4 regions of the Anaerobacillus alkaliphilus genome follow, and region 1 is predicted to be linked to each of the others. Evidence: riboswitches for the same ligand, from Rfam matches in the RefSeq annotation. Region 1 holds a riboswitch; each other region holds the start of a gene.
What was found. A riboswitch is a leader RNA that binds a small molecule or an ion and turns the genes downstream of it on or off. The one in region 1 is predicted to bind S-adenosylmethionine.

Region 1 (7,755 bases):
CATAATCCAGAAGGTTTAGATATTGAATACTTACTCGATCGTCGTGATAGCTTTGGTACGGTAACGAAATTGTTTAAGGATACAATTACAAATAAAGAACTTTTAGAATTAGACTGTGATATTTTGGTACCTGCAGCTATTGAAAATCAAATTACAGCAGAGAATGTACATAATATCAAAGCGAAAATTGTTGTAGAAGCTGCGAACGGGCCGACTACGATTGAAGCAACAAAAGTCTTAACAGAGCGTGGGATTCTTCTCGTACCAGATGTGTTAGCTAGTGCTGGTGGGGTTACTGTGTCTTATTTTGAATGGGTTCAAAATAATCAAGGATTTTATTGGTCAGAGGAAGAAATTGAAACAAAATTAGAAAAGGTCATGGTTACATCATTTGAAAATGTATGCCGTCTTTCTGAAACACGTAAGGTGGATATGCGTTTAGCAGCCTATATGGTCGGTGTACGTAAAATGGCAGAAGCTTCACGTTTCAGAGGTTGGATATAATATTTTTTGGAATAATAGGCGAGACTGCTGTTAATTGTAGTCTCGCTTTTGTATGGTTTTGTATGATACGTTTTACCTAATTTTCTCTGTTTGCTATAATTGATCATGGAAAAAAGCTCAAAACTTTTATAAAGAGGTTGTGCAGAATGAAAAAAGTTGTCTTATTAACTACTGGCGGAACAATTGCTAGTAAGCCGAATAAAGAAGGAAGACTTGTTGCAGGTGAACTAACTGGGAATGAACTAGCAAAAATTTGTGGGATCCCAAATGATATTGAAGTAGAAATTGTTTCAATTCTTCAAAAGCCTAGCATGCATATCACGATAGAGGATCTACTTGCATTGAAGGTGGAAATAGAAAATATCTACCAAAGTAATGATATTGATGGAATTGTTGTAACACACGGAACAGATACGTTAGAGGAAACAGCCTATTTCTTGGATTTGGTCATTAGTGATGAACGCCCTGTGGTGGTTACGGGCTCACAGCGGTCTCCTGATGAAATTGGTAGTGATTCTTATATAAACTTACGTCATGCGATCTACACTGCTTGTGACATACAGCTAAAAGGTGTCGGTACAGTTGTTGTCTTTAACGAGCGAATTTTCGCTGCTAAATATGTCAAAAAAGAGCATGCTTCAAATATTCAAGGGTTTAATGCTTTTGGATTTGGCTATTTAGGAATTATTGATAATGATAAAGTTTACTTATATCAGAGACCGACAAAACGAGAAGTCTACACGATAAACGATGGTAAGAAAGTGCCAACAGTAGATCTTATTAAATGCTATCTAAATGCTGATGACAAATTTATTAAAGCCTCTATTTCTGCAAATGTGAATGGAATTGTATTAGAAGGTACAGGTAGAGGTCAAGTTTCCCCATTAATGATGGATGCAATCATTGAAGCAATAAACAAAGGGATACATATTGTTATTACAACTGCTAGCGAAGAAGGATACGTTCACACGACTTATGAATACTTAGGTAGCGCCTATGATTTATTTAAATCGGGAGTAATATTAGGTGGCGATCTCGATAGTAAAAAAGCTCGTATTAAATTGATTGTACTTTTATTAGCGAATGAAACCATCAAAGAAAAATTTGAGTAAATAATTCAGACATAGAGAGTATATCTCTATGTCTTTTTTAAAGGCTGTTTTCGCAAAGTTTGTTGCTTTCGTAAAAATCCCAAAAGTCGGATTTTTACACAAATTACTAAGAGTTTACTACTAATTTAGTAAGTACTGCTCTTTTCTTACATAATTTATTGGCTGATATCTTCATCTAGGGTATTTTTCCAATTATTTTAGGATGAAAAAACCACAATGTTTACGAAAAGAGCCTTTTTAAATCAGCGAGAGGAAAATAGGAATATAGAAAAATTTACAAATTACTTATCAAACTAAAAGGAAACATGATACGATTAGATAAGAAAAAAAGAGAGGAAATAGAAAAATAATGGTGAGTATTGTTTTTGCAAGTTTGGCTCCCAGTATAGCTTTACTTTGCTTTTTTTACTTAAAAGACAAATATAACTCAGAACCAATTAGTATGGTTGTACGTAGCTTTATATTCGGTTCATTAATCGTATTCCCAGTCGTTGTTATCCAATATGCCTTTCAAGAAGAAGGCTTATTACTTAAACCTTTTGCTCAAGCTTTTTTGTCCGCTTCTTTATTGGAGGAATTTTTTAAATGGTTTATCCTATTTTACACTGTTTATAAGCATGCGCATTTCAATCAACACTACGATGGAATTGTTTACGGAGTTAGTGTTTCCTTAGGGTTTGCGACAGTCGAGAATGGGCTTTATTTACTTGTTTATGGTGTTGATCAAGCACTCATGCGTGCTCTCCTACCAGCTTCCAGTCATGCCCTTTTTGGTGTAATCATGGGTTACTATTTAGGAAAAGCCAAATTTACTGAAAAAATTAATGAGAAAAAGTTCTTAATTTATTCGTTTACCATACCTTGGTTCCTACATGGAATTTATGACTATATCCTTTATGTTCAACGCTATTGGGGGTTCATTATGCTACCATTTATGATCTTTCTATGGTGGCTGGGTTTAAGGAAAGTGAAGTTAGCAAATAGGTAATTGCTAAAAAACTTATCATCTTTTGATAGAAATGAATGAAAAATGGGTATAAATAGTAAAAACAGATATGTCATGAGGTGTAAATGTTGTCAGAATTAAAGCAAAGGTACAAAGTAACAGTAAGATGTCATGATTGTGGTGAGAAATTTATATTACGAGGAAGATTGAATAAGGAAGGACATTATGAAACTGGCTTTAAGCGATGTGTTTGTGGGAATGAGCATACGTTACAGATAGATGCAAAATCGGAGTAAGAAAAAATTATTGCAATTAACTGAAAAATAGTGTACCGTAATAATCAATATAATAATTAAAAATTCGTATAATTCTTATCGAGAGAGATGGAGGGAAGTGGCCCTGTGAAGTCTCAGCAACCAGCCGTTTGGTCAGGTGCTAAATCCATCAAGTGATTTTTAGCTTGGAAGATGAGAAGAGGTAAACTGTCATCAGCGACTTCTTCTTATTTAGGAAGAGGTCTTTTATTTTAGATTTATTTTTAATGGTTTAAAGCGATAACGTATATGGGGGAGAGAGAATGGATTATAAGCATTTAGAAACAAAGATGGTACAGCTAGGGAACCGAAGTGAAACTCAAACGGGCACGATTAATCCTCCGGTATACTTTTCAACAGCTTATCGGCATGAAGGAATAGGTCAATCGACGGGATATGACTATAGTAGAACAGGAAATCCAACTAGACAAATCTTAGAAGAGGGAATTGCTCTTTTAGAAGGAGGAGATCGTGGTTTTGCCTGTAGTTCAGGAATGGCAGCGATTCAAACGGTGATGTCTATTTTTAAACAGGGAGATGAGATTATTGTTTGCCGAGATTTGTACGGTGGTACCTATCGGCTATTTCAACAAGGGTGGAGCAATTGGGGGATAACCTTCCAGTATTGGGACGGTGCTAGTTACGATCAATTAGAAACTCTTATTAATGAGCGTACTCAAGCAATTTTTATTGAGACACCAACAAACCCATTAATGCAGGAAATGAGTATAAGTGAAGTTAGCAATCTTGCTAAAAAGCATCAACTGTATTTGATTGTTGACAATACCTTTTATACACCATATATACAAAGGCCGATCGAAGAAGGGGCTGACATTGTCATTCACAGTGCCACGAAGTATTTAGGTGGACATAATGATGTACTCGCAGGATTAATAGTTGTTAAAGGCGAGGAACTTTGTCAAAGAGTTGGTTTTTTTCAGAATGGGATGGGGGCAACACTATCTCCCTTTGATTCTTGGCTGCTAATCCGTGGTATGAAAACATTAGCGTTAAGGATGGAGAAACATGAAGAGAATGCCAAAGTAATTGTCAAATACTTAACTGATCATCCATTTGTAACAGACGTTTTATATCCTGGTCGTGGTGGGATGTTGTCTTTTAGAATAAAAAAGGAACAGTGGATAAATCCACTCTTACAAAGTTTTAAACTGATTACGTTTGCAGAAAGCCTAGGTGGAGTTGAAAGTCTAATGACCTATCCGACTACACAAACGCATGCTGACATTCCTGAGGAACTTCGAGAAAAGTACGGGGTATGTAAGAGGCTTTTAAGATTTTCAGTAGGAATTGAAAATAAAGAAGATCTAATAGATGATTTACAACAAGGATTTGAGAGTTTAGCCTAAGGAGGGTCTAAGTTTGTCAGAACAATATCATATACAGACCAAATTATTGCACAATAGCCATAAAGTACATCAAGAAACAGGAGCGGTGAGTGTACCCATTCATCATTCTTCTACTTTTCATCAATACTCTTTTGATAGCTTCGGTGATTATGAATATGCAAGAGGTTCTAATCCTACACGTAAAGCACTTGAGGATGTCATTGCAGACCTAGAAGGGGGAACGAGAGGATTTGCCTTTCCTTCTGGAATGGCAGCAATATCAACAGCATTTATGTTGCTGTCAAAAGGTGATCATATTGTAATTACTGAGGATGTTTACGGAGGGACGTATCGCTTTGTTACGGAGGTTTTAGAAAAGTATGGGATTGAACATACGTTTGTGGATATGACAAACCATGAAGAGGTAGAAAAACATATCAATCCAAATACAAAATTAGTATATATTGAAACACCGTCAAATCCAACCTTGAAAATAACGGATATAAAAAAAATAGTAGCAATAGCTAAGACTCACAACTGTTTAACGTTTTGTGATAATACGTTTTTAACACCTGTATTTCAGAGACCTCTAGACTTAGGTGTTGATGTTGTGCTCCATAGTGCTACGAAATTTTTAGGAGGTCACAGTGACGTTATGGCTGGTCTTGCAGTTGTGAAAGACGTAGAGATTGGTAGACGTTTAGCCTTTTTACATAACGCCTTTGGATCTATCTTAGGTGTGCAGGATAGTTGGATCGTTTTACGTGGGATAAAAACATTACAAGTACGAATGAATGCTAGTTCACAGTCAGCTATGACAATCGCAAAATGGTTACAAACTAGAGAAGAAGTGAAAGCAGTTTATTATCCAGGCCTTGAAAATCACCCTGGAAAGAACATTCAAGAGCAACAATCGAAAAGTCATGGTGCAGTATTATCATTTGAATTTCCATCAAGGTTCCAAGCGAAAAAATTTGTGGAGAACGTAAAGCTTCCAGTTTTTGCAGTAAGCTTAGGAGCAGTGGAAACAATCCTATCCTATCCAGCCACGATGTCGCACGGTTCAATGCCTGAGGAAGAAAGGCTGAAACGTGGTATTAGTGACGGTTTACTAAGACTCTCAGTAGGCTTAGAGGATGTAAATGATCTTATTGAAGACTTCGAACAAGCGTTGCGTACGCTAAAAGATTGATAGCGTTCTAGTCTTTGTGAAGGGAAGAGGCAGATGAGTTTATTACAGGAACTAAAAACAAGAACGCTAATTGGTGATGGTGCAATTGGAACGTTTCTATATTTAAAAGGACTAGATCGTTGTTTTGAGGAATTAAATGTGACTGATCCTGCAAAAGTCCAGGAAGTACACGAAGCCTATATTGCAGCAGGTTCACAAATCATACAAACTAACACTTATGCAGCCAATAAACTAAAATTATCACGATATGGTTTAGAGAATGAAGTGTCCTCAATAAATCAAGCTGCTGTAAAATGTGCAATGCAATCAGCTGCTAAATCGAATACTTTTGTGCTAGGTACACTTGGAGGAATTAGAGGCTTTCAAAAACGAGCACAATCCCTAGATGAAATTGTTTCTAGCTTTGAAGAGCAGATGTTTACCCTTCTCGAGGGGGGAGATTGATGGACTATTGCTAGAGACATTTTATGATTATGAAGAGTTGGCAGCTTGTCTAAACATTGCAAGAAATAAGACAAATTTACCTATTATTACCAATGTTTCTTTAGACGAAGTCGGAGTTTTGCACGGTGGTTTACCGTTAAGAGAAGTTTTAGTAGCGTTAGAAGATTTAGGAGCAGATGTTGTCGGAATGAATTGCAGAATGGGCCCGTACCACATGCTTAAATCCTTTGAAGAGGTCCCACTATTAAACAAGGCGTTTTTATCTGCGTATCCTAATGCGAGTCTGCCAGATTATATTGATGGAAGACTGGTTTATCAAACAAATCCTCACTATTTTGGTGAAAGCGCAAAAGCATTTGTTAAAGAAGGAGTACGACTAATTGGTGGTTGTTGTGGAACGACACCAGATCATATAAGAGCAGCAGCTCAGGTGGTAAAAGATCTTGAGCCAATTAAAGAAAAACAGGTGAAAGCAAAGAAGAAACATCAAATCGTAATTCATCATGTACAGCAACAAGAATCTTTGCCAAATATTGCTTCAAGACAAAAATCAGTCATTGTAGAACTCGATCCTCCTAAAAAACTGAATAGTGACGTTTTTATTGAAGGAGCGAGTAAATTACATGAAGCGGGCGTTGACGCTGTTACGTTAGCTGATAATTCTTTAGCATCGCCTAGAATATGTAATCTTTCGTTAGCTTCGATTATAAAAAAAGAACATAACGTTAGACCCCTAGTTCACATTACATGCCGAGATCGTAATTTAATTGGGCTTCAGTCTCACTTAATGGGGCTTCATACGCTAGGTATCGATCAACTACTTGCAGTGACAGGTGATCCTACAAAAATAGGTGACTTCCCTGGAGCAACCTCGGTCTATGATTTAGCTTCATTTGATTTCATTAGACTTATTAAACAAATGAATGAAGGAGTCTCTTTTTCAGGAAAAGATTTAGGAGCCAAAACAAATTTTTCGGTAGGTGCAGCTTTCAATCCAAACGTAAGGCATTTAGACCAAATGGTCAAAAGAATGGAGAAAAAAATTGATTGCGGAGCAGATTACTTTCTAAGCCAGCCAGTATTTTGTAAAGAACAAGTAGCTGAAATCTATCACGCAACAAAACATCTCAAGGCGCCAATTTATTTAGGTGTTATGCCGTTAACAAGTAGTAAAAATGCTGAATTCCTTCACAATGAGGTACCAGGTATTAAACTTACAGAAGAAACGAGAGAACGCATGGCAATGGTGGCTAATGACATAGAAGCTTCACATTATGAAGGGATTCAAATAGCAAAAGAGCTAATTGACGAGGTTCATCTTTATTTTAATGGGCTATATTTAATTACTCCTTTTCTAAGATATGAGATCACAGTAGAATTAACAAAGTATTGGAAGTGGAAAAGCGCACAAAAGGTGATTAGAAAAGTTAGTAATTAGACATGAGTCAGCATGAAAGGAAAGATTACATGAAATATCAAGGGTTTGAAGAACGTTTGCAAAAAAATATATTAATCCTAGACGGTGCAATGGGAACAATGATTCAAAATAAAGAATTAACTGCCGATGATTTCGGTGGAGAAGAATTTGAGGGGTGTAATGAGTATCTGAATATAACTGCCCCAAAAGTTATCCAAGAGATTCATGAAGCCTATTTAGAGGCGGGTGCCGATATTATTGAAACGAATACCTTTGGTGCGACAAACATTGTCTTGGCAGATTATGACCTCCAAGATCTAGCAGTTGAAATTAATAAAAAAGCAGCTGAGATTGCAAAAGAAGCGACTGAAAAATTTTCTACAGAAGGTTGGCCGCGGTTTGTTGCAGGTTCCATGGGTCCAACTACAAAGGCTTTATCAGTAACAGGAGGAACAACTTTTGAGGAGCTAATTGAAGCCT
Region 2 (7,755 bases), on a different contig from region 1:
TAGCAGGTGGTTCATTCTTAACTTTAGTCAAAATTGTCTGTTCGCTGAAGAATAACTCTCGGTAAAAATCTGGGTTTAAGATCTGCAAACTATTTTTATAATAGCTTTGCACTGAATTTACCACTGAATAAACACCTTTATATTCAAAAGCCTGAACATTTAAATTTGCAGTTTCGCTTGCAATACAATCATTGAAGAAATGAGTTGCACCATGGGCAATACCATACTCAACAAGCTGTAATAATAGTTTTTTACTAACTAAGTACATATTCATATAAACATTATTGTTATATTCCTCGTTTGTTACCTTAATGACACGTCCCTCATCAGACGTTTCTAATTTTCTGCAGTGCTTATGTTCTGGCTCTAACATCTCAACTTTCTTATAAATCACCGTTACATCCGCACCTGTTTTTAGGTGATGTTCATAGACTTCTTGGTAGTCAACAGTACAAATATGTTGGCTCCCGGAAACGAGTACATATTCTGCTTTTCCACGATAAAAGTAGTCTAAGTTATTATGAAAATGTTGCAAATCACCTTTTGATATGTCTGTTGGATCATTCCAATCTGGTGGCAAGATAAATAAACCGCCATATTTTGTATCTAAGTCCCAAGACTTCCCTTTCCCTAAGTGATCCATTAACGATCGGTATTTTTTTCTTGTAAAGACCGCAATATCCGTCATACCTGCATGTGTCATATTAGATATAACAAAGTCAATCAGACGGTACCTTCCGGCAAACGGTACAGCAGCACCACAACGAAAGTACGTTAACTCGTTTAAGAAATCTTGCTCATTATCTAAATTTATTACTCCCATAATTTCCATAGTCCCGTAGACCCCCTTAGTGTACTTTCGTCTGAACTGTATCTTCTTCAGCCATAATTCGGCTATTCTCACCTATTAAGACAATATCTCTTTCGTCTCCAACCTTTGCCCTAATAATTGCTCCGTCTTCAATTACTGTGTTCTCACCAATAATTGCTTTTTCAATGACCACATTTTTTCCTACTTTTACATTTGGCATGATCACCGAATCCTTAACCATACTTCCTTCGCCAATTTGAACTCCATAGAACAAAATAGAGTGATCAATGTTACCATCAACCAAACATCCTTCGTTAATCAGTGATTGACTAACGGTAGCTCTACTAGATATGTATTGTGGAGGTTGATTAGGATTTACAGAATACATTCGCCAACCAGACTCATTTAAGTTAAACTGTGGTTCATTTTCAAGTAAGTCCATGTTTGCTTCCCAAAGGCTCTCTACAGTTCCTACATCTTTCCAGTAACCTTCAAATTGATAAGCATACAATCGTTTACCATCTTGTAATAAAGTTGGTAAGACGTTTTTCCCAAAGTCATGACTTGAGTGTGGATTTTGAGCATCCTCGATTAAATAACTTTTTAATAGTTCCCAGTTAAAGATATAAATGCCCATTGATGCCAAATTGCTTTGTGGATTTGCAGGTTTTTCATCAAATGTATGAATACGTAAATCGTCTGTAGTGTTTAATATTCCAAATCTACTCGCTTCTTCCCAAGGTACTTCAATGACAGATATTGTTACGTCCGCTTCTTTTTGCTTGTGATGCTTAAGCATCTTTGCGTAGTTCATCTTGTAAATATGATCCCCTGATAATATAAGGACGTATTTTGGGTTATATTGCTCAATAAAATTTATATTTTGATAGATTGCATCCGCAGTACCCTTATACCAATCTCCACCGTTTTGAGCTTGGAATGGTGGCAGTACTGTAACCCCACCATGTTTTCGATCTAAGCTCCAGGCGGAACCAATCCCAATGTAGGAATTAAGAACAAGAGGTTGATACTGAGTCAGGACACCAACAGTATCAATACCAGAGTTGGTACAATTACTTAATGGAAAATCAATGATACGGTATTTGCCGCCAAAGTAAACAGCAGGTTTAGCTAGGTTTTTTGTTAGAAGCTCTAGTCTCTTCCCCTCTCCCCCTGCTAGTAACATTGCGACGCACTCTTTTTTTCTGTTCATTGTGAATACCCCCCTGTAAAGTTTGCGAAATTGGAATGTTAATTGGTCGAAATACACTAATTGATAATGGTGGAACGGTAACCTCGATTGTAAAAGCTTGGTTATGCCAATTCTCATCTCTTGCTTTGATAAGCCCAGTATTTATTTGACCTGAACCACCGTATTCAATTGAATCACTATTAAACTCTTCCTGATAATCAGTAAGTAATGGAACACCAATCTTATATTGGTGGTACACCACAGGTGTGAAATTACAAATAATAATTAACTGTTCTCTTTCTGTTAGGCCCTTCCTAATAAATGAAATAATACTTTGTTCATAGTTATTAGGGTCAATCCACTCGAACCCATCTTGCTCATGATCTAGTTGCCAAAGAGCTTTCTCATTTAAATACAGTTCATTTAATTTTTCGACGTAACGTTTCATTTTCAAGTGCATTTCATAATCTAATAGTTCCCAGTCAAGATCCTCAAGCTCTTTCCACTCATCAAACTGACCAAATTCCCCACCCATAAACAAGAGCTTCTTCCCAGGGTGTGTAGCCATGTATCCTAAAAACACCCGTAAATTAGCGAATTTCTGCCAATAGTCCCCAGGCATCTTATTTAACAATGACTTTTTCCCGTGAACAACTTCATCATGAGAAAGAGGCAAGATAAAGTTCTCTGAGAATGCGTATAGAAAAGAGAATGTAATTAAATGATGATGATATTTTCTGTGAATTGGATCTAATTCCATATATTTAAGCATGTCATTCATCCAGCCCATGTTCCATTTAAAGTTAAAGCCTAGTCCTCCAAGATATGTAGGTCCACTAACATTAGGCCAGGCAGTCGATTCCTCAGCCATCATTAAAGCTTCTGGATAGTAATGGAAAACTGTTTCATTTAATTTACGTAAAAAAGCGATTGCTTCTAAGTTTTCATATCCTCCAAATTGGTTACGAACCTCTGCCTCTTCATCACTTTTTCCGTGATTATAGTAAAGCATGCTAGACACAGCATCTACTCGGAGACCATCAATATGGTAAACATCCATCCAAAATAGTGCATTTGAAATTAGAAAGGAGACTACCTCTGGTCTACCAAAATCAAACGTCAAAGTTCCCCATTCTTTCTTTTCCGCTTTCTGTATGTCTTCGTACTCAAAAACTGGTTTACCATCAAAAAGACGCAATCCATGGTCATCCTTACAAAAATGACCAGGTACCCAATCGAGTAGGACACCAATCCCTTTCTGATGACAACAATCGATGAAATATTTAAAATCGTCAGGTGTGCCGTAGCGACTTGTTACTGAAAAATAACCTGTTAACTGATAGCCCCATGATTTATCAAAAGGATGTTCTGACACAGGCAAAATCTCTATATGTGTATATCCCAACTCCTTTACGTAATCCACAAGTTCATGGGCAAGTTCGCGATATGTATAGAATTCCCCATTTTCATGTAGCTTCCAAGATCCTAGATGTACTTCGTAGATTAAGAGTGGTTCCTCATATATATTTTGTTGTTGCTTGCGTTTATACCAACTCTGATCATTCCATTTGTAACCGCTTAGGGATGTCACTTTAGAGGCAGTATTTGGTCTAACTTCAGAGAAAAAAGCATAGGGATCTGCTTTTCGAAGTATATCCCCTTTCTCAGTATGTATTTCATACTTGTACAAATCTCCATCCTTTAATCCAGGAATAAATAGTGACCAGATACCGTTCTCACTCACTCGATTCATTTCATGTAATGTTCCATTCCAGCTATTGAAATTTCCTACAACACTAACATTTTCTGCATTTGGTGCCCACATCGTGAAACGAACTCCACTTTTCCCTTTTTCGTTAAGGAGATGTGCCCCCATAACTGTATAACTTTGAAATAGGTTTCCCTGATGAAATAAATATAGATCATGATCACTTATGATTGGAGTAGTTCCCACAAGTCCCTTCCTTTCCTAACTTTACTATATTAAATTACTAAATCTTCTAAATTTTCACTATTAATAAATTTCTATTACAAAAAAACTAATACCTCTATATTAATACCAAAAATAGTGAAAATTCATATTTTTCTTGTGACAAAATCCTACAAAGAATTGTGAATAATTATTCATTTTTACAAAACCTTAGAAAAAATTCTTTTTATAACGGCAACGGTAAACGCTTACGCAGTAACGACAAAATCTAACATTCCAATTGTGACAATTATAAGAAATTATTCATAAAATGCTTTCAACAAAAAAAAGTGATCTTTTCCCAAAGGAAAAAGATCACTTTAATCATATATTTATTTTAGAGCTTGTGCTTTTAATGCTTCGGCTTTATCTGTAAACTCCCATGGAAGTTCAACATCAGTACGTCCAAAGTGACCATAAGCCGCAGTTTGCTTATAAATCGGACGACGAAGATCAAGCATTTTAATGATACCAGCCGGACGAAGGTCAAAGTTAGAACGAACAACTTCAACTAATACCTCTTCAGTCACTTTCCCTGTACCAAATGTGTCAATCGAAATCGAAACTGGTTGAGCCACACCGATCGCATAGGCAAGTTGAACTTCACAACGGTCAGCTAGGCCAGCTGCAACAATGTTTTTCGCAACATAACGAGCTGCATAAGCTGCAGAACGGTCAACTTTTGTAGGATCCTTACCTGAGAATGCACCGCCTCCGTGACGAGCATAACCACCATACGTATCAACGATAATCTTACGACCAGTTAAACCAGCATCTCCTTGAGGTCCCCCAATTACGAAACGACCTGTTGGATTAATAAAGTATTTCGTTTCTTCATCAATTAAGTGTGCTGGAACAACAGGCTTGATTACATACTCTTTTAAGTTACGTTGAATTTGCTCTAATGCAACCTCTGGGTGATGTTGAGTAGAGATAACAATTGTATCAATACGAACTGGTTGATTGTTTTCATCATACTCTACTGTTACTTGTGTTTTTCCATCTGGACGTAAGTAAGGTAGAATTTCTTCTTTACGTACCTCTGTTAAACGGCGAGCAAGTTTGTGAGCAAGTGAAATAGGTAATGGCATTAATTCTGGAGTTTCATTATTTGCGTACCCAAACATTAAACCTTGGTCACCAGCACCGATTGCATCGATCTCAGCATCGGACATCAATCCTTCACGAGCTTCAAGAGCTTGGTCAACACCTTGTGCAATATCAGGTGATTGCTCATCAATAGAAGTTAACACCGCACAAGTTTCAGAATCAAAACCATACTTCGCACGAGTGTAGCCAATCTCACGAACTGTTTCACGGACAATCTTTGGAATGTCAACATATGTAGACGTTGTGATTTCTCCAGCTACAAGTACTAATCCTGTTGTTACTGATGTTTCACATGCAACACGCGCATTAGGATCACTAGCTAAAATAGCATCAAGAATTGAGTCAGAGATTTGGTCACAAATTTTATCCGGATGACCTTCGGTAACTGATTCTGATGTGAATAAACGACGAGTTTTCTTTTCTGTCATAATAAATTGTACCTCCTTTATCCTCTATAGGATATGCTATCTTTTGATACGGTACTCATTTTCCCTATTGACTAATTAGTCAAACAGAATTTTAGTTTTTGAAAGAACAAATCATTTCGTTAGTAAACTTAGCTTAACCATTCAAAAAATGTTTACACTAAGAACTAGGCTAAAATCGTTCTATATAGCCCCATATGAAAAAAACCTTTTCCAAATCTAGAGGAAAAGGTTTTGATTATCCGCCTTTCGCCCTCTTATCGATCAAAGCCGTAGCCTTGCAGGTTAGCACCTTTTCACTAATATGATATGTAAACTGTAAGCTTACACTATAAGTGTTGGTTGCCGGGTTTCTTCGGGCCTGTCCCTCCACCGACTCGGGATAAGAGTATCCGTTCGGGACATATCATATCGCACTGGTTATTTAATGTCAACCGTTTTTAGAAAATTTGCCTGAATTTGTCGAATTTTCCCTAACAACAGAACTCCAAAAACCATACAGTTTTGAATGCTATCTATATACTGTTATAAATCATAACCTACAAAAATTGTCCTGAGAAAAACATCAATTAGTATAGACTATTCGTTTTAATGTGTTATACTAATCCATAACAAAGTACATTTTACTGCATATATTAGAAAAATAGATGATAAAAAAATTTTATGTAGGAAGGGTTTTGGTGCGAATGAGTACACTTAGCTATGAAACAGAACTAGATAAGCTTTTAAAAGGCAGTAATATTAGCCATGACTTACCCGTTTCTCAATTAGTAGAAAGAGCTCTTGAAAGAAAAGAAGGAATTCTAACATCTACTGGTGCCCTACGTGCAACTACTGGTAAATATACTGGTCGTTCACCACAGGATAAATATATCGTTGAAGAAACGTCTATTAAAGAGAAAATTAATTGGGGGTCTGTAAACCAACCAATTAGTAAAGAAGTCTTTGAAAACTTATATAAAAAGGTCCTTGCATACTTAGAAACTAAAGATGAGGTTTTTGTTTCTAAAAATTTTGCTGGAGCTGATATTGGTTATCGACTTCCGATCCGAGTAGTGAACGAGTATGCTTGGCATAATCTTTTTGCTCGTCAATTATTTATTCGTCCAAATGCAGAAGAGTTACTTACACATGAAGCTGAATTTACTGTAATCTCAGCTCCTGGTTTTAAAGCGGATCCAAATCTAGATGGTACGAAATCTGAGACATTTATTATTGTATCATTTGAAAAACGTACTGTCCTAATTGGAGGTACTGAATATGCAGGAGAAATTAAAAAATCAATCTTCTCAATTATGAATTATATATTACCTGAGCGAAATGTGCTATCTATGCACTGTTCAGCTAATGTTGGTGATGAAGGTGATGTTGCCTTATTCTTCGGGCTTTCTGGAACTGGAAAAACAACTTTATCTGCTGATCCAAGTCGTCACCTAATTGGAGACGATGAGCACGGCTGGTCGCACACGGGTGTCTTCAATATTGAAGGTGGTTGCTACGCAAAATGTATTAACCTTACTGAGGAAAAAGAGCCTGAAATCTTTAATGCAATTCGTTTTGGCTCTGTACTCGAGAACGTTATGTTAGATGAAAACCGAACACCAGACTACAACGATACAACTCTAACTGAAAATACTCGTGCTGCCTATCCAATTGAGTTGATACCAAACTGTGTCATTCCAAGTGTTGCAGGTCATCCGAACACGATTATTTTCTTAACTGCAGACGCATTTGGAGTATTACCTCCAATAAGCAAGTTAACGAAAGAACAGGCAATGTATCACTTCCTGTCTGGGTATACGAGTAAATTAGCGGGAACAGAGCGTGGAGTAACAAGCCCAGAAGCAACATTCTCAACATGTTTTGGAGCACCATTCTTACCACTACCTGCGTACCGATATGCAGAGATGCTAGGGGAAAAAATCAATCAACATGATGTTCAAGTTTTTCTAGTTAACACGGGCTGGTCTGGTGGCCAATATGGCGTCGGCAAACGTATGAATTTAACTTATACTCGCGCGATGGTTCAGGCAGCTTTACTAGGAGAACTTCATTCAGTGGAAACAGTCGTTGATTCAATTTTTGGCTTACACATTCCTACAAGATGCCCTGGAGTACCAGATGAAGTACTTCAACCAAAAGAAACATGGGAAGATAAAGAAGCATATGATAATAAAGCTAAAGAACTTGCGTCGAAGTTCCAAGAAAACTTCATGAAGTTTGATAAGGTTTCTGATATCATTCGTAA
Region 3 (7,755 bases), on a different contig from region 1:
TAAGCCTAGGATTTGCCGTTAGCCGTTCAGAAATCTCATCATGAATACCACTTTCCTTGTAAGCTAATAGAACAATTCTTTGGTTTTCTTCCATGAAGGTTTGATATATTCTACTTACGTTAGCAAGATCTATTTCAAGGTCATAGACCAAAGCATTATCTGAAAATAATCTATGTTTAAACGAAGATGTGTAGGTTTCAATTAAATTATCGAGTATTTCTTGTTTGGAATGATACTTTCTGAATAAAGTTATCTCTGCAATTCCTGCTACTTGAGCTATTTCCTTTGTGGTTGTCGCAGTATAACCTTTTATACTCATTAAACTCATCGCAGCTTCCAAAATCCTCCGTCTTGTTTCCTCTGGCATCAAGAAAACTTCCTTCCAATGTAAAGTATGTCTCTTGTTAATTGTAAATTATAGAAATTCACTTGCAAGGTAAACTAGGAAATCTTCACTAAACTGCCGTAATTAAGAAAAAGGAAGTTAGCCATATTGGTTAACTTCCTCGCTTTTTGTTCCTTATTATTTAGAAGCAGGTACTACGTCGCCGCCCCAATTTTCTAAGATGAAATTACGGATCACTTCTGATTGTAACACTTCAACTAACTTTTGAATTTCAGGACGATTTTCATCACCAGCGCGGACTGCAATTACGTTCACGTAAGGGTTTGTTACATCTGCTGACTCAAGCGCGATTGAGTCTTTACCAGGAGAAATACCAGCACCTAGTGCAAAATTTGAGTTAATTAATACTGCATCACCTTCGCCGTTTAAGTAAGCTGTGGGTAATAATGAAGCTTCAAAACGCGCACTAAACTTAAAGTTCTTTGGATTTTCAATGATATCTTCTAGCGTAGCATTAATTCCTACACCTTCAGCTAACGTAACTAATCCCTTTTCTTCTAACATTGCTAAGATACGACCATGGTCCGGCACAGCACTACTCATAAGAATTTCTGCACCTTCTGGAAGCTCTTCTAGACTACCCCACTTTTGTGAGTAAACACCGATTGGTTCAATGTGAATTCCACCAGCATTCACAAAACCATACCCATGCTCTTCGTTTTGTCTTGTTAAATAAGGAATGTGTTGGAAATAGTTTGCATCTAACTCATTGCCTGCTAACGCTTGGTTTGGTAACACATAATCTTGGAAACGTACAACTTCAATCTCAATTCCCTCTTCTAGTAAAATTGGCGCCGCTGCCTCTAGAACTTCAGCGTGTGGCACATTTGATGCACCGATTACTAATTTTACAACTTCTCCTGTTGCTTCCCCTGCTGTTTGTGTTTGCTCAGCTGGTTGTTCTTCTGCTGTACCACAAGCAACTAATGCAAGTGATAGAAATGCTGCACTTAAAATTCCTGCTAACTTTTTCATGTTATATAGTACCCCTTTTCTTTTGTTTTTTTATAGTTTACTTCTTTCCCAAATGAGAAAAGAAATTCATTAACGTTTGTCTGTTGCGTGTTTGAAAAAGTCCCCTATCGATTGAAGGACAAAGACGATCAGTAAAATTACGATTGTTGCTACAAATGTTACATCGTTACGACTACGTTGAAACCCATCGAGGAATGCTAAGTCACCAAGTCCACCAGCTCCCACGACACCTGCCATAGCTGTAAAAGATACAAGCGCAATCGCAGTAACCGTAATACCGGAAATTAACGCAGGGAGCGATTCTGGAATTAAAACCTTATAGATGATTTGAAAATGATTTGCTCCCATTGACTGAGCCGCTTCAACTACACCCTTATCAATTTCTCTCAGTGCAATTTCTACCATTCTCGCATAAAATGGTGCCGCACCAATGATAAGTGCTGGCAATGCTGCCTTAGCCCCTAGCATCGTTCCAACAAGAACTTTCGTGACAGGGATTAATAAGATAATTAAGATGATAAACGGAATTGATCTAAAAACATTAACGATTGCTGCTGTTAATGCATGGATCATTTTATTTTCCCAAAGGTTCCCTTTGTCTGTTAAGTAAAGCACCAAACCTAAAATAATTCCTAAAACCAACGTCACTGCTACTGATATGGAAGTCATATATAAAGTTTGTTTCGTGGCATCCCAAACTAGATCCCATTTCACATTAGGAAGTAACTCGTTAATCATGACCAATCACCTCCACCTTTACTTGCTTATCTTTCACAAATTGAATCGCACGATCTACTTCACTCGCCTCGCCATCGACATGAACGAACAACGCACCGTAAGGCCCATTTTGTGTTTGTGAAATCTTCCCTTGTAGTATATTAATATCAATATTGAAAGAACGGATCATTTGCGAGATTAACGGTTTCTCCGCATCGCCACCAACAAACGTTAGTTGAACGACCTTACCAGTCTTTGTTTGTTCTAGAAGATGTTTCACCGTCTCTTTTGTTTCTTCTGGTTCTGTAACTTGCTTAACAAATTCTTTTGTCATTTCTTGCGTAGGCTGACGGAACACATCAAGTACAGGTCCTTCCTCAACGACTTTCCCGTTTTCCATCACAGCAACTCTGTGACAAATTTTTCGGATTACATGCATTTCATGTGTAATTAAAACGATTGTTAGGCCAAATTTCTCATTAATATCAACAAGAAGATCTAAAATTGAGTCTGTCGTCTTTGGATCGAGCGCAGATGTGGCTTCGTCACACAATAATACTTTCGGATTGTTAGCTAACGCTCTGGCAATACCGACACGCTGCTTTTGACCACCACTTAGTTGGGAAGGATATGACTCTCCTCTACCTTCCAATCCAACAAGCTTAACTAATTCTTCTACTCGCTCTTTTCGTTTTTCTTTTGGTACACCAGCAATTTCAAGGGGAAAGGATATATTTTCACGAACCGTCCTTGACCAAAGCAAATTGAAATGTTGAAAGATCATGCTGATTTCTTGGCGAGCTAATCTTAAATCTTTTTTACTAAGCGCAGATAAATTTTTGCCTGCAACTTCTACCGTTCCTGAAGTTGGTCGCTCTAACATGTTAAGTGTTCGGATTAGCGTACTTTTGCCTGCACCCGAATAACCAATAATGCCATAGATCTCACCTTTATTAATTGTTAAGTTAATATTGTCAACGGCTGTTACCTGACCATCTTTCGTTTGAAACACTTTCTTTAACGAGCTTAATGTTATCACAAGGTTCACCCCTTTATTGTTTTATAGGTATTATTCACATCGGTTTACTTAGATTAACGCGTTAAAATGTCAAGGGTGCCAGGCACCTTTCGTGGACATTTCTACTAGAAATTCCATTTCAGGCGGACACTTAACATATAGAAAAACCTTTCTGCACAGTAGCACAGAAAGGTTTAATAGATAGGTTCATCCATCTCATCTTCCAAAGCCCAAGCTCTGCAGGAATTGGCACCAGTCCTAAGTATAATCACTTAGCGGTTGCCGGGTTTCATCGGGCCAGTCCCTCCACCTCTCTTGATAAGAGATATTAAATTATTTTCAAATATTTTTTCAACAGATCAAATATTACCACGGGTGTTTAAATACTGTCAATTATTATTATAAAAATTTATTTTGGCAATTTTTAACTGCTTGAAGTGCAATTTAAGTACAAAAATGTTTCTGCCTTTAAAACAGATGTGTATGTCCCTTGAACAGTAATTTCGTCCAGCTTTTTCAAGTATTGTAGCCGTTCCTCTCCCTGAAGAAGTTTCCTAAGCGCACCTTCTTTTCCTTGAATGAAAACGTCTATTTTTACATCTTCACTTGTATGTCTCAAAAGCTGTATGGTTTCTGCTTGAATTGTGACTGGATAAAGTTCTGTTTCAACCTCAAATACAATCGTAAACGGCCGTTCCTTAAATAAAGTGTGTAAGTGATGTGAGTCTTTATATCTACGTTGAAAGAACTCTAATACTTGTTTCATCTTTATATACCCCCAAGGAGATTCCTATAGACTGTATTCGCTACAGCAATGTGAATATCCTTGTGTGATTCGAATTTTACCCAGCAGGCTTCGTAGTAATTGAAACTTCCTCTACTTTTTGCTTATCAACATTTCTAAATACTAAGAAGAAGTAAACAGAGCCGATTACATATAATGCGGCCGTAATTGAAAATACATATGCATATCCATAATAGGAACCGTAAAGCATAACTATCCCCGTTGAGACTGGTCCCATGACTGCCCAACCTAAGCTAAACACCATTTGTCCAACAGAGTTAGCTAGCCCTTTCATCGAGTCATCAACACTTCGCATCATTAGCGACATTTGAATTGGGTTTCCAGCATTCATTAATGCCTGGCGGAATAAAAAGCCTAAAACAGCAAATAACAAATTTTCTGTAAAAGCTGTCAGTAGCAAAAACGGAATTGAAGATAGCTGTAGAATGACTACGGCCCGAACTTCACCAAAACGAGAAACGACTAGTGGGCCGATCAGCATCGCTACTGCAGTCATCGCTTGCCCTAATGATAAGATGACCCCAACTAGCGACTTACTAACCTCAAAACGGTCCGTGAAGTAAAGATTTAAATACGGAATTACTAAGCCTGAACCGAAGCCAATAATCAATTGAGCAACAGCAAATAGTAAGATAATTTTTACACCCTTATTGGTTTTTAAAAGATGCAAATATGATTTTCGTTCTTTCACTTCAGTAACTGTTTTTTTCCGCTCCCGTATCTTCACGATTGGAATGAGGGAGGAAAAGAAAAATAAAGCTCCAATGATTAATGTTATTCGGATACTTGTAACGCCATCCAAGGATAAAAACGTTTGGAGACCATCACTCAAACTTCCGCCTAACATATTCCCAATCACACTAGCGACCATCATAATCGCAAAATTAAAGCTGAATAGATGCACTCTTTGCTTTTCATTTGAATTCTCAGCTAGGAGTGGAATTGTTGATACTTGAATGAATGCCATAAAAATACCGCTTAGAAAAGCAGCTGTTAAAAGGAGCGATTCTTCAACAAAAATTGCCCTTGATAAGAAGACAATCGCTGATAGCAAGCCTCCAATAAAAATCACTTTTTTCCTTCCAATGCGATCACTTAAAATCCCCGCTGGAAGAAGCATAATGGCTTGAGCTGTAGCTGTCATGGCAATCACTTTACCATTCACTTGTTCATCGAAACCTAGCTCACGAATATAATAATTATAGATGATCATGAAAATACCCATACCGATATGGCCCAAAATTGATGACAGCAAGAATAATCGTACATTGCTGTTGTAGCCTTTATATTGGGTATTCCAATCTCCGAAAAATTTGCCCACTTGGTTGACTCCTTCTCGCACATATTTCGCGTCCCTAAATATAATAGTCGATTTCCAGAAAATTTGAAAGTACTTTGAACTATTTTTTTACTCCCATTTAATACCTTAAAACATTCGAGAAATCTAGGGTACGCTATTAGTAAAAGGGACTAGGAGGGAAACCATTGGAAAAGAAAATTGATATCACAAGCAAAGTCCAAGGCAAGCTAGAAGAAGGAAGTCGAATGAGTCTTTTCCTTGATGAAAGAAAAGTTGGACAGATCATCCTGACGAATCAAGGGAATCACTATGAAATGGCTGAAGGCTTTGAGTTTAAAAATGATAAGATCTATAAACAAGAAGACGATACGACTGAGTATACGAAGAAGTATGTAGATGATTGCGATATGGGTTGGTGTTAAAGGAGAATTGTCAATTGTCAATTTTGAATTGTGAATTGTTTGTGGGTAACTCATGTAGAATGTAAAATGGAAAATGAAAAACCTAAAGGATTAGGCAAAATATAAAAGCTCTCGGCCGATTGACTGGTCGAGAGCTTTTGGTATTAATCTTGTTTAATCATTGCTTCATATTCTTCAGCAGACATTAATTTTTCTAATTCTGAATTATCACTTGGCTCAATTACAATCATCCATGCGTTTTCATATGGAGATTCGTTAACTAATTCAGGTGAATCATCTAAACCATCGTTGATAGCAACTACTTTACCGCTAATAGGAGCGTAAAGCTCAGAAACAGTTTTAACAGACTCAACGCTACCAAATGGCTCGTCCGCTTGAATCTCATCTCCAACTTCAGGAAGTTCAACAAACACGATATCACCTAATTCTGACTGTGCGAAATCAGTAATTCCGATACGTACTTGGTTTCCTTCAACTTTTACCCATTCATGTTCTTCTGAGTATCTTAACTCTTTTGGTATATTCATTTCTGTTCCCTCCAACCTTCTAATTAACCACATTATGGTAGAAAAACTTTCTGTTTCTATTATACCTTTATTAGTTTAGAGTTTAAAGTTCTCAATTGTATGTTTTTGAAATAAATTAAAAACTTCTATTTCCAAGTTTGCTCAAACTGTTCTTCTTTAAAACCTACTGTTACTGTTTTTCCATCTGTAACAATTGGTCTTTTTAATAACATGCCATCAGAGCTTAACAATTCAATAACCTCTTCCTCTGAAGCAACCTTAATCTTATCTTTCAGTCCTAACTCACGATACTTTTGCCCACTTGTATTCAAGAATTTTTTTAACTCTAACCCGCTTGTTTCATACATGCTTTTAATTTCTTCATGTGTAGGTGGGTTCTCAACAATATGTACCTCTTCAAAGTCTACCCCATTCGCTTCCAACCATTTCTTAGCATTTCGGCATGTCCCACATTTAGGGTACGAATAAAACGTGATTGCCATCGCAATGTTCCTCCTTTATCGCATAATGAAAGGCTCTTTTCGTAAACTTTGCTCCTGCGGTTACTCGTCGCACAAAAAAACTGTTGCTTGCTTTTTCACCCTTAAATAATCAGAAAAATGCTTTATTACACACTAAGTTATGTAAGAAAAGAGATACTTACTAAATTAGTGGTGAATTCTGAGTACTTTGTGTGAAAAGCCGGATTTTGGGATTTTTACGAAAGAAACAAACTTTGCTAAAACAGCCAAATAAAAAAGGAATAGGACAATTCCCATCCCCCCTTCATCATACTATGAATCCATTCGATCTTTCATATCTTCTGCTCGTTTTTCTAATGTTTTATCATTAATTCCGGAGTTCCAAGCTTCTTGAATCCCTTGTTGAACAGTTGCATCTATCCCATTAAACTCTTTGACAAATGAACGGTCGAGCTCTAGTGTACCATCATAGACTATTTCGTTTTCTTGATCCTTCATTTCGCTACCCCTTTTCGTAAAAATTGATCATTTATACGTTCTTATTATCTAACCAAAGCCGATGTTCATACTCTAATGTGGGGAATCTCTTTTCGGTAATTTAATCTTTTCATTTTCTTCTGAAGTTATTATTAGGTTACAGTCCAAAATAGGGAATTTACAGTCCAAACTTACAACTTTACTGTCCAAACTATACGATTTACAGTCCAAACAAGCACATTTATGATCCAAACTTAAAAAAATACCCGTATTGGGTATTTAATTTTTAATCTATAAAAAAGCGAAAAAGCCCCATAATGGGACTTTTTCACTTGAGTTTAGTAGAGAGGAGAATGCCCTTTCTTTAGAAAGGAGGATTATTAATATTTTGGAGCCTTTGGCTCCAAATTTGTAAACAATGTAAGGTCGATTAAACTACGTAACGTTCTGCTTCAATTAGTTTTTGAGCAATTTCACGTTTTAGAGCTACAACGTTTGTTGGTGTGTGACGAGTTAACTTACGCAGGATTGATAGCATCGTACGTAGAGTATCGCCCTCTTCCATAGCAACTAATGATTCTTTTGCTGTTGCTTCGATATGGTTGAATGCTTCTTGGCAATATACTCGCGTCATCAGAAGTTTTTGG
Region 4 (7,755 bases), 640 kb from region 1:
CCAGCCATCGCTGTTGCGCCAATTAATCCAATCGTCGCAATCGTCAAGCCAAGCACCATCGAAGGGCGAGCTTCTCGAACCATGACGTGCCAGATAATATGTCGCGTTTTAATCCCCATTGCCTCATACGCTTCAATCACACCTTTGTTTACTTCAAGTAATGATGTTTCCATTAACCTAGCGATATAAGGAGCTGTATAGACAACAAGTGGTACAATTACCCCTTTTACACCAATCGATGTTCCTACTAATAGCTTTGTAAAAGGCAGGATGAAAAATAGTAGAATAATAAACGGTATCGAACGGATAATATTAATAAGAACATTTAGAACTTGATAGACATACTTATTTTCCAGACTCTTATTCGGTCGTGTCAAAACCAGTAAAACACCTAGTGGTAAACCAATTAGCACGGAAATGGAAAGCGCGATCGTCACCATTTGGAACGTCTCAATCGATGCTTTCCATATATTCGAACCCCATTTTTCATAAAATTCTAGAATACTAAAGTTCATTTATACTCACCTCTTCCACTTGGACCCCTTCGTCCTTCAAACTCGCAATCGCTTTTTTCGTTTCTTCTTCTTCACCTTCAATATGAACAATCATTCGTCCATAAGGCTCGTTTTTTAACTGCACAATGTTCCCTGCTAAAATATTGGTATAAACGTTGAATTTCTTTACAACATTAGCTAGTGCAGGTTTACCCGTTGAATGACCAACAAATGAAAGTTTGACAATCGGACCTTTCGCACTCAAATCATTAATAACAGGAGCAGGAATTGTATTCGTAAACATGCTATCAATGAATTTCTTCGTTGTTGGATGCTTAGGGTTTGAGTATAAATCAATCACATTCCCTTGCTCAACAATTTGACCGTTCTCCATGACGGCTACCTGATCACAAATCTTTTGAATGACATGCATTTCATGAGTGATTAGTAAAATCGTAATACCAAACTCTTGATTAATTTTTAACAAAAGGTCTAAGATGGCTTCTGTTGTTTCTGGATCTAGTGCACTCGTTGCTTCATCACTTAACAGAATTTCAGGTTCATGAGATAAAGCCCTGGCAATGGCCACACGCTGTTTTTGACCGCCAGACAGCTGTTCAGGGTAGGCTTGCTGTTTGTCTTCAAGGCCGACTACAGCTAAATACTTCTTTACTCGTTCGTCAACCTCGTTTTTGGGAATACCTGATAGCTTTAACGGGATGGCGATGTTGTCATAAACAGTCGCTGTTTTCAATAGGTTAAATCCTTGAAAAATCATTCCAATGTTTTGACGTTCTTGACGGAGCTTAGTTTGTGAAAGCTTCATTAAGTTTGTATCGTTAATTAAGACTTCTCCCTGATCTGGTGTTTCAAGAAGGTTCACGCATCGGATTAAGGTACTTTTTCCGGCACCACTATAACCGATCACTCCAAAAACTTCACCCTTCTTTACTTCAAGGGAAACATCCTGTAATGCATCGATTTTGCCGTTTTTCGAGTGATAGGTTTTAGAAAGGTTTTTTAGTAAGATCACTGTCTACACTCCTTTTGATGTGAAAAATAGGAGAAGGCTGGCTCCTACCTCGGTTCAACGTTGACACGTTGCTGGCTTGGTAGCGTCAGCCTTCCATTGGTTATTTACTTTTTACCAAGAAGGTACTACTGAACCTTCAAATGTGTCGATAATAAATTGCTTTACTTCTTCTGAGTGGTAAGCTTCGATTAATTTCTTAATGACAGCATCGTCTTTATTTTCTGTACGAACAGCAATTACGTTTACCCAAGGAGAGTCATTAGGCTCGATAAAAATAGAGTCTCTAGTTGGTACAAAACCGTGTTCTACTGCAAAGTTTGTGTTAATTGCAGCTGCAGCTAATTCATCTAATTGACGAGGTAATTGTGACGCTTCTAACTCAATGAAATTTAAGTTTAATGGATTTTCCACAATATCGTTAACTGTTGCTTTTACTCCAATGCCTTCTTTAAGCGTAATTAATCCTGCAGCTTCAAAAAGGATTAATGCTCTCGCTCCGTTTGTCGGATCGTTTGGTAGACCCACTTTGTCACCTGCTTGTAACTCAGATACATTTCCAAGGCCAATTGAGTAAATTCCCATTGGGAAGTTTACGTTTGTTGCAACTTCGATTAGATCAAGATTACGCTCTGACTTAAAGTTGTCTAAGTATGGTTTGTGTTGGAAGCTGTTTACATCAAGGTCACCTTCTGCAAGTGCCACATTTGGCATTACATACTCAGTGAATACTTCAATTTGAATTTCTAGACCTTTTTCAGCTGCTACTTCTTTTACTTTTTCCATGATTTGCTCATGCGGTCCAGCAGTTACCCCAATTTTTAATTGATTTTCAGAAAGTGGTTTGCCTGCTGTGTCAGAGCTACCGCAAGCTGCCATAGCGAATAATGATAAAGATGCTACTACTGATAATAATAATTTTTTCATGTTGAATATCTCCCTTTTAATAGTTTTTTTAGAGTTTCCTCTACAGTTTCTAACGCTAAAATAATGTCTTCTTCGGTAAAATATTGTCCCATCATATGAATGGATTCACCTTTTTTTAATGTCCATTCAGCAATTTTTTGCTTGGTTTCAAGACTCTCGAAATCAAGTTTTAAGTGTGTAAAAAGATAAGGTAATTGTAGTTCATGATAATAAGGTTGTAACTCGACGAGTTCATCCACCCTTTTTTCAAGGGCTAATTGAACAAGTATGCCATATGCGACCTTTTCACCATGTAAAAGATGATGGGTTTCCTCAAACTGTGTTAACGCATTGTGAACCGAGTGAGCGGCTGCAATTCGACCATAACGATCTCCCAAGCTTCCTACTAAGCCACCTGCCAGGATATTGGTTTCAATCACCTGGATAAAAGAATGATTGCTGACACCTTTATTTAAGGCCTCGATGGCTGCGGCACCGTGTTCGAGAAGGACATCCTTACATAACTTGGCGGTATTCACTGCTAATTCAATTGACACTCGCTTTGTTTCCAATTGCTCCGTAAGAGCTCTTGCTTCATACCACTTTGCTAAGGTATCAGCAATCCCAGCCCTCAAGTATTCAGGAGGAGAAGTTAAAAGTACCCTAGGTTCAATCAAAACTAGCAAGTTGGCCCTTGGAAACACTTCAAATCTGACAAAACGGTCTTGATCGTCGTAGATTACACTTAGCGGTGTCCATGCCGCACAAGTTGCTGCAAGTGTTGGTATGAGAACAGCATCTTTGCCGATCTTATTAGCAACAGCCTTCGTAAGATCTAACACCGTTCCTCCACCAATTCCCACTATGACATCCGCCTGATGTTCGGCAACTCTGTCAATCTCATTTTCTGAACAATGACCTGAGTAGGGAACAAAAGTTGCTACTAGCTCCTTGAAAGCTGGAAAATAAGGTTCTACTGCTTTCCACGATTTTTCCCCGTGGATAACCAGAACGTTCCGAAAGCCATATTTAAGAAGTTTTTCTTCTAGACTTAAGAGAACATCCTCTTCACACTGATAAACACTTGGGCCTGCTTGAACTTGAATGGCTTGCATCATACATTCCCCCATTCAATTTCTAACTCACCAATGCGACGGGCAGCTTCTCTTAATTGATCTTCATCACTCAAAAGTCCAACCCGCACATACCCCTCACCAAATTGTCCGAAGCCATTCCCAGGGGCAACAACCACTCTAGCTTTTTCAAGTAATAAATCAGCAAATTGTTCTGAGCTATACGTTGGTGGTATAGGTAACCAAGCAAAGAAGGAACCTTTAGGTGCTTCAACCTTCCAACCAATTTCACTGAGCGCTTCAATAAAGACATTTCTACGACTCTCGTATTGGGAAACAAGTTCATCCACACATGATTGCGACTCTAGTAATGCCGTAGCAGCTGCTTCTTGTATGCCACCAAACACACTACAATAATAGTGATCTTGAATTAAATTCAATGCCTCAATCACACTTGGGTTCCCTACTGCAAACCCTACTCGCCAGCCCGCCATATTATAGGTTTTCGATAGAGTCATCATCTCAACACCAACATTTTTAGCTCCAGGCACTTGCATAAAGCTCAATGGTTTCTGTTCATCAAAACCAATCGCTCCGTAAGCAAAGTCATGAACAATACAAATGTCATGTTTTTCTCCAAGCATAATTGCTTCTTCAAACAATTCTTTCGTAGCAACTGCACCCGTTGGATTATTGGGGTAGTTCAGAAACATTAATTTGGCCTTCTCAAATGTCTCTTCAGTAATCTTCGTAAAATCTGGCAAATACTTGTTTTCTTCCAAAAGTGGCATAAACGACATTTCACCACCAGCCATGACAACACCCGACCAGTAATCTGGATAACCCGGATCTGGGACTAACGCGATATCTCCCTGGTTTAACAAGCATTGACTGATTTCGACCAATCCTGTTTTCGTACCAAACATCACAGCCACTTCTGTGTGGGGATCAAGAACTACATCATACTCCCGTTGGTAATATGTAGCGACCGCTTCTTTGAGAAAGCCATACCCACGAAATGGTGAATACTTATGATACAGAGGATTGGCGGCTGCCTCTTGAAGTGCCTTAACAATATGCAAAGGTGTCGGTTGATCTGGATTTCCTTGACCTAGATTAATCACATCATCATGGTCTTGTTTTACCTTCTCCACCTTCTGAACCAACTTTGCAAAAAACTGCTTTGGAAGGCTCCCCAACGTCTTTGATTGTTGAAACTGTTTCATAAAACACCTCTTAAATCTTCCTTACTCATGAGCGATTATAACCTTAAATGTTAGTAAGCTTATCTGATTAGTCAAGATTAAGAACATAACATCCCTCCGAGCCATTATACTTCCTTCAAAAGCGAATTAAGAAAGGCCCCTTTCATCCGAAAGAGGCCTAATAAGATTAGCTTATCTTTCAGAATGAACACATTCTGCAGGAAGTAGCACCTTTCCAATTACTGGTGGTTGCCGGATTTCAACGGGCCTGGTCCCTCAATCGCTCTTGATAAGAGTTATATTTAATTTTTGGAATAAGCTCATATTAAAGAGAAATTCACTCTATGTCAACAATGTTTTTTAAGAATATTTTTTAGGCACCGCTTACATCGTTGGTATTACACGAAAATATTTTTTTGATAATTTTTATTTCAGAGAAAATTTAGCGTTTTCTAATCTCTCTACAACACTACTCGTCATACTACCAATGATTGCACTACCAAGAATGTCAAAAGGATAGTGATGTCCAAGCCACACTCTAGAAATACCAGTTAGTACAGATAATCCCCATAGATATGAACCTACAATACGGTCATGGAAGAAAAGTGTAGAAGATACCACGAATAAAAACAACGTGTGCTTACTTGGAAAAGAAGACGTTTTCTTTGCTGGAATGAGTAAGTTAACCTGATGTTCTAAAAATGGTCGTGGTTTATAAAAAAACTGATTCAATACATAAGCTATTGATATTGAAAGGCAATAAGACACCAAAGCTTTCTTCACAACTTTTCTGTCGATATAACCTGTCAATGATATGTAAATTAAGACAATAATCAATAAAAAATAATACTTTTTTGAAACTGCGATCATATATTTATCAAGCATTGAGTTACGACCAGCTAGTCGGTTAATGGCTTTAAATAATTGGTAATCCATTTGACGTTTCTCCATTTCAACTATTTATTGATAATTAAGAATTGTAAACGAGTCCTCATTATCCTTTATATACGCATAATATATTTCCTTAATGTCTTTAAAACCCTTTTCAACAATATGCTTTTCCAACCAGGCTTCGTCCTTGTTAATTATGGTCAAATTTCCTTTTTGAATTTTCCCCTCAATAATAAGTGACAAGGGCAGTCCTGTGTATTCAACGTTGATTTGACAATGTTGAACCGTTAACGGTTGTAACTCCTTTATAGGAATTACACTAATTTTTCCATTTGGTTCTAGAATAGCGTACTCGATATCCTTAATATCTGGATAACCAAAAGTGCGAATCATGGAAAGCAGTTCAGCCAAAGAATAGCGAATTTTCTTTAGGTTTTTTTGGATAATGGTGCCATGCTTGATCAAAATGGTGGGTTCACCAATAATAATATTCGTTAAAGCTTGGAACAAACTTAATCTAGATATGATGACATACAAAGTTCCTATGCTAATAATGCAAATCACCGCATGGAAGAAGCTGTTAATCTTTACCGCGCCTAAGGCTGCATAAGACAAAAATATAATAGTGACTAGATCGTATGCTGTCCATTGCGACAGTAAAGTTTTACCAAGAAGACGCATGACAGTAAAGACTAAAAGAAATAACACCACCAATTTTGTTGTTTCTATTACCACTGTTCTCAACCTCTAAAGAATTCAATTTTTGGATTAACTTTAATGTTAGATTGTTGATAAATTCTTTTTTTATGCATAGAGTGAAATAGTTATCTATACAAGTCGATAGCTAAATCAAAAACTCTTCCATGCTCCTTCTGAGCTTTTCCCTAAAACAAAAATAAACTACCTACGTTATGCAGGTAGCTGTAAATTTTAGTCACTTAACTCCTCGCGCTCTTCTAGAGATGTATATGAACCTACGGCTGCTTGTTCTGAATATTGGCCGAAAAGTTCCTCTACTATCAAATAAGCTTTTTCAGTTTCTGCTAGAGGCAGAATCTCTAGTTTCCGATACCCCATATTTCCACACCCATACACAAGGATAGCGGTATCTGTAGACCATATTTCATAACGAATTTGGTACCAGTGATCATGGAATTTTAGTAACCGTCCCGTTTGGAATTGCTTTGGTTCTTGCTGATGAAACATAAGCTCTGCAGCGACACTTGAAAAGGAGCCAATAGCTTTATTTTCAACATTTCTCAAATAGAGCTGCGTTATGCCTTCCATTGTGGGTTTACCCCTGTTTGACTGCGTCGCTACAACAATAGGGGCTTTCTGGCGAACGCCTGTTTCATGAAATTCTATGAAGCTTGAACTCTCCCAATCAATCGAAAGGTCAACCGCCTCTAGCATATTAGACCATAGACCTAAAGCTGCTGGACTTTCTAAACGTTCTGTTGATAGATAGACTCCGTCCTCGGTTAACAATTCTTCAATGATCTCTAGATAGCGATAATCTGAACTCAAGGGAGATGTTCTCAAAAACTCCTCGAGTGACCAGTATAATGGCACTGGAAGAGTACCTATGATTTCATGAAAAACTCGCACTGAGGTAATCATGTCAAAGGAATCACTAGGATATAATCGACGAATGTTACGATAATCCATTTGCTGAAACGTAATATTTGTCAAACCTAGTCTTGTCGCTAATTCGCTAGCAATCCGAATTCCATCCTTCGTTTTATCGATACCAACCACTTCTGCCTCCGGATATAAAAAAGCATAGAAGCATGTTAAAATTCCGTTATCACAGCCTATATCTAAAATTCGTTTTGGGTGATACGAAGCCTCCGAAACCCATGTACAATAGTGTAAATAAAAGTCTGCTAACATTTTAGCTACATCAAGACTAAACTGTAGATCCTGATTTTTCGTTGGATAAACGATCCGTTGATTTTCCTTTGAAACAGTCGAAACTAATTCCTGAAACTCGTAAGCTTTTTCATCGTGGTGTAGAATTAAATAATCCCAGAACTCTTGCTGATCACAACTAGCTTCTAAAGAAAGAAGTTGAAAATACTCTGCAGCTTGCCCGACTGTCGTTTGTGTTAACATTCTTCTAACTCCCTCTACTAAAAATGTCTTGCCTCATCATA

Region 2: it holds a riboswitch for S-adenosylmethionine, as region 1 does, so the genes downstream of both, metK (methionine adenosyltransferase) here and DS745_RS00570 (methionine biosynthesis PLP-dependent protein) in region 1, are expected to answer to the same signal.
Region 3: it holds a riboswitch for S-adenosylmethionine, as region 1 does, so the genes downstream of both, DS745_RS09905 (methionine ABC transporter ATP-binding protein) here and DS745_RS00570 (methionine biosynthesis PLP-dependent protein) in region 1, are expected to answer to the same signal.
Region 4: it holds a riboswitch for S-adenosylmethionine, as region 1 does, so the genes downstream of both, DS745_RS04210 (pyridoxal phosphate-dependent aminotransferase) here and DS745_RS00570 (methionine biosynthesis PLP-dependent protein) in region 1, are expected to answer to the same signal.

What each region holds. Positions count from the first base shown of each region.
Region 1 is NZ_QOUX01000001.1:100,555-108,309, forward strand. It holds gene DS745_RS00555 (Glu/Leu/Phe/Val family dehydrogenase) at 1-504, shown strand, start outside; gene DS745_RS00560 (asparaginase) at 651-1,616, shown strand; gene prsW (glutamic-type intramembrane protease PrsW) at 1,966-2,604, shown strand; gene DS745_RS24820 (hypothetical protein) at 2,688-2,858, shown strand; SAM riboswitch class I at 2,931-3,036, shown strand; gene DS745_RS00570 (methionine biosynthesis PLP-dependent protein) at 3,140-4,243, shown strand; gene metC (cystathionine beta-lyase) at 4,257-5,414, shown strand; partial or broken gene DS745_RS00580 (bifunctional homocysteine S-methyltransferase/methylenetetrahydrofolate reductase) at 5,448-7,296, shown strand; gene metH (methionine synthase) at 7,326-7,755, shown strand, end outside.
Region 2 is NZ_QOUX01000046.1:1,033,711-1,041,465, forward strand. It holds gene glgD (glucose-1-phosphate adenylyltransferase subunit GlgD) at 1-832, opposite strand, end outside; gene DS745_RS20225 (glucose-1-phosphate adenylyltransferase) at 849-2,024, opposite strand; gene glgB (1,4-alpha-glucan branching protein GlgB) at 1,939-3,957, opposite strand; gene metK (methionine adenosyltransferase) at 4,305-5,510, opposite strand; SAM riboswitch class I at 5,762-5,896, opposite strand; gene pckA (phosphoenolpyruvate carboxykinase (ATP)) at 6,194-7,755, shown strand, end outside.
Region 3 is NZ_QOUX01000032.1:204,828-212,582, reverse strand. It holds gene DS745_RS09920 (TetR/AcrR family transcriptional regulator) at 1-367, opposite strand, end outside; gene DS745_RS09915 (MetQ/NlpA family ABC transporter substrate-binding protein) at 524-1,381, opposite strand; gene DS745_RS09910 (methionine ABC transporter permease) at 1,451-2,119, opposite strand; gene DS745_RS09905 (methionine ABC transporter ATP-binding protein) at 2,112-3,137, opposite strand; SAM riboswitch class I at 3,330-3,441, opposite strand; gene DS745_RS09900 (hypothetical protein) at 3,541-3,882, opposite strand; gene DS745_RS09895 (MFS transporter) at 3,959-5,242, opposite strand; gene DS745_RS09890 (YusG family protein) at 5,407-5,643, shown strand; gene gcvH (glycine cleavage system protein GcvH) at 5,787-6,170, opposite strand; gene DS745_RS09880 (arsenate reductase family protein) at 6,296-6,652, opposite strand; gene DS745_RS09875 (hypothetical protein) at 6,944-7,129, opposite strand; gene DS745_RS09870 (acyl-CoA dehydrogenase family protein) at 7,539-7,755, opposite strand, start outside.
Region 4 is NZ_QOUX01000001.1:744,414-752,168, reverse strand. It holds gene DS745_RS04230 (methionine ABC transporter permease) at 1-515, opposite strand, end outside; gene DS745_RS04225 (methionine ABC transporter ATP-binding protein) at 505-1,527, opposite strand; gene DS745_RS04220 (MetQ/NlpA family ABC transporter substrate-binding protein) at 1,639-2,451, opposite strand; gene DS745_RS04215 (iron-containing alcohol dehydrogenase family protein) at 2,448-3,548, opposite strand; gene DS745_RS04210 (pyridoxal phosphate-dependent aminotransferase) at 3,545-4,729, opposite strand; SAM riboswitch class I at 4,898-5,004, opposite strand; gene DS745_RS04205 (undecaprenyl-diphosphatase) at 5,135-5,644, opposite strand; gene DS745_RS04200 (DUF421 domain-containing protein) at 5,669-6,334, opposite strand; gene DS745_RS04195 (class I SAM-dependent methyltransferase) at 6,530-7,714, opposite strand.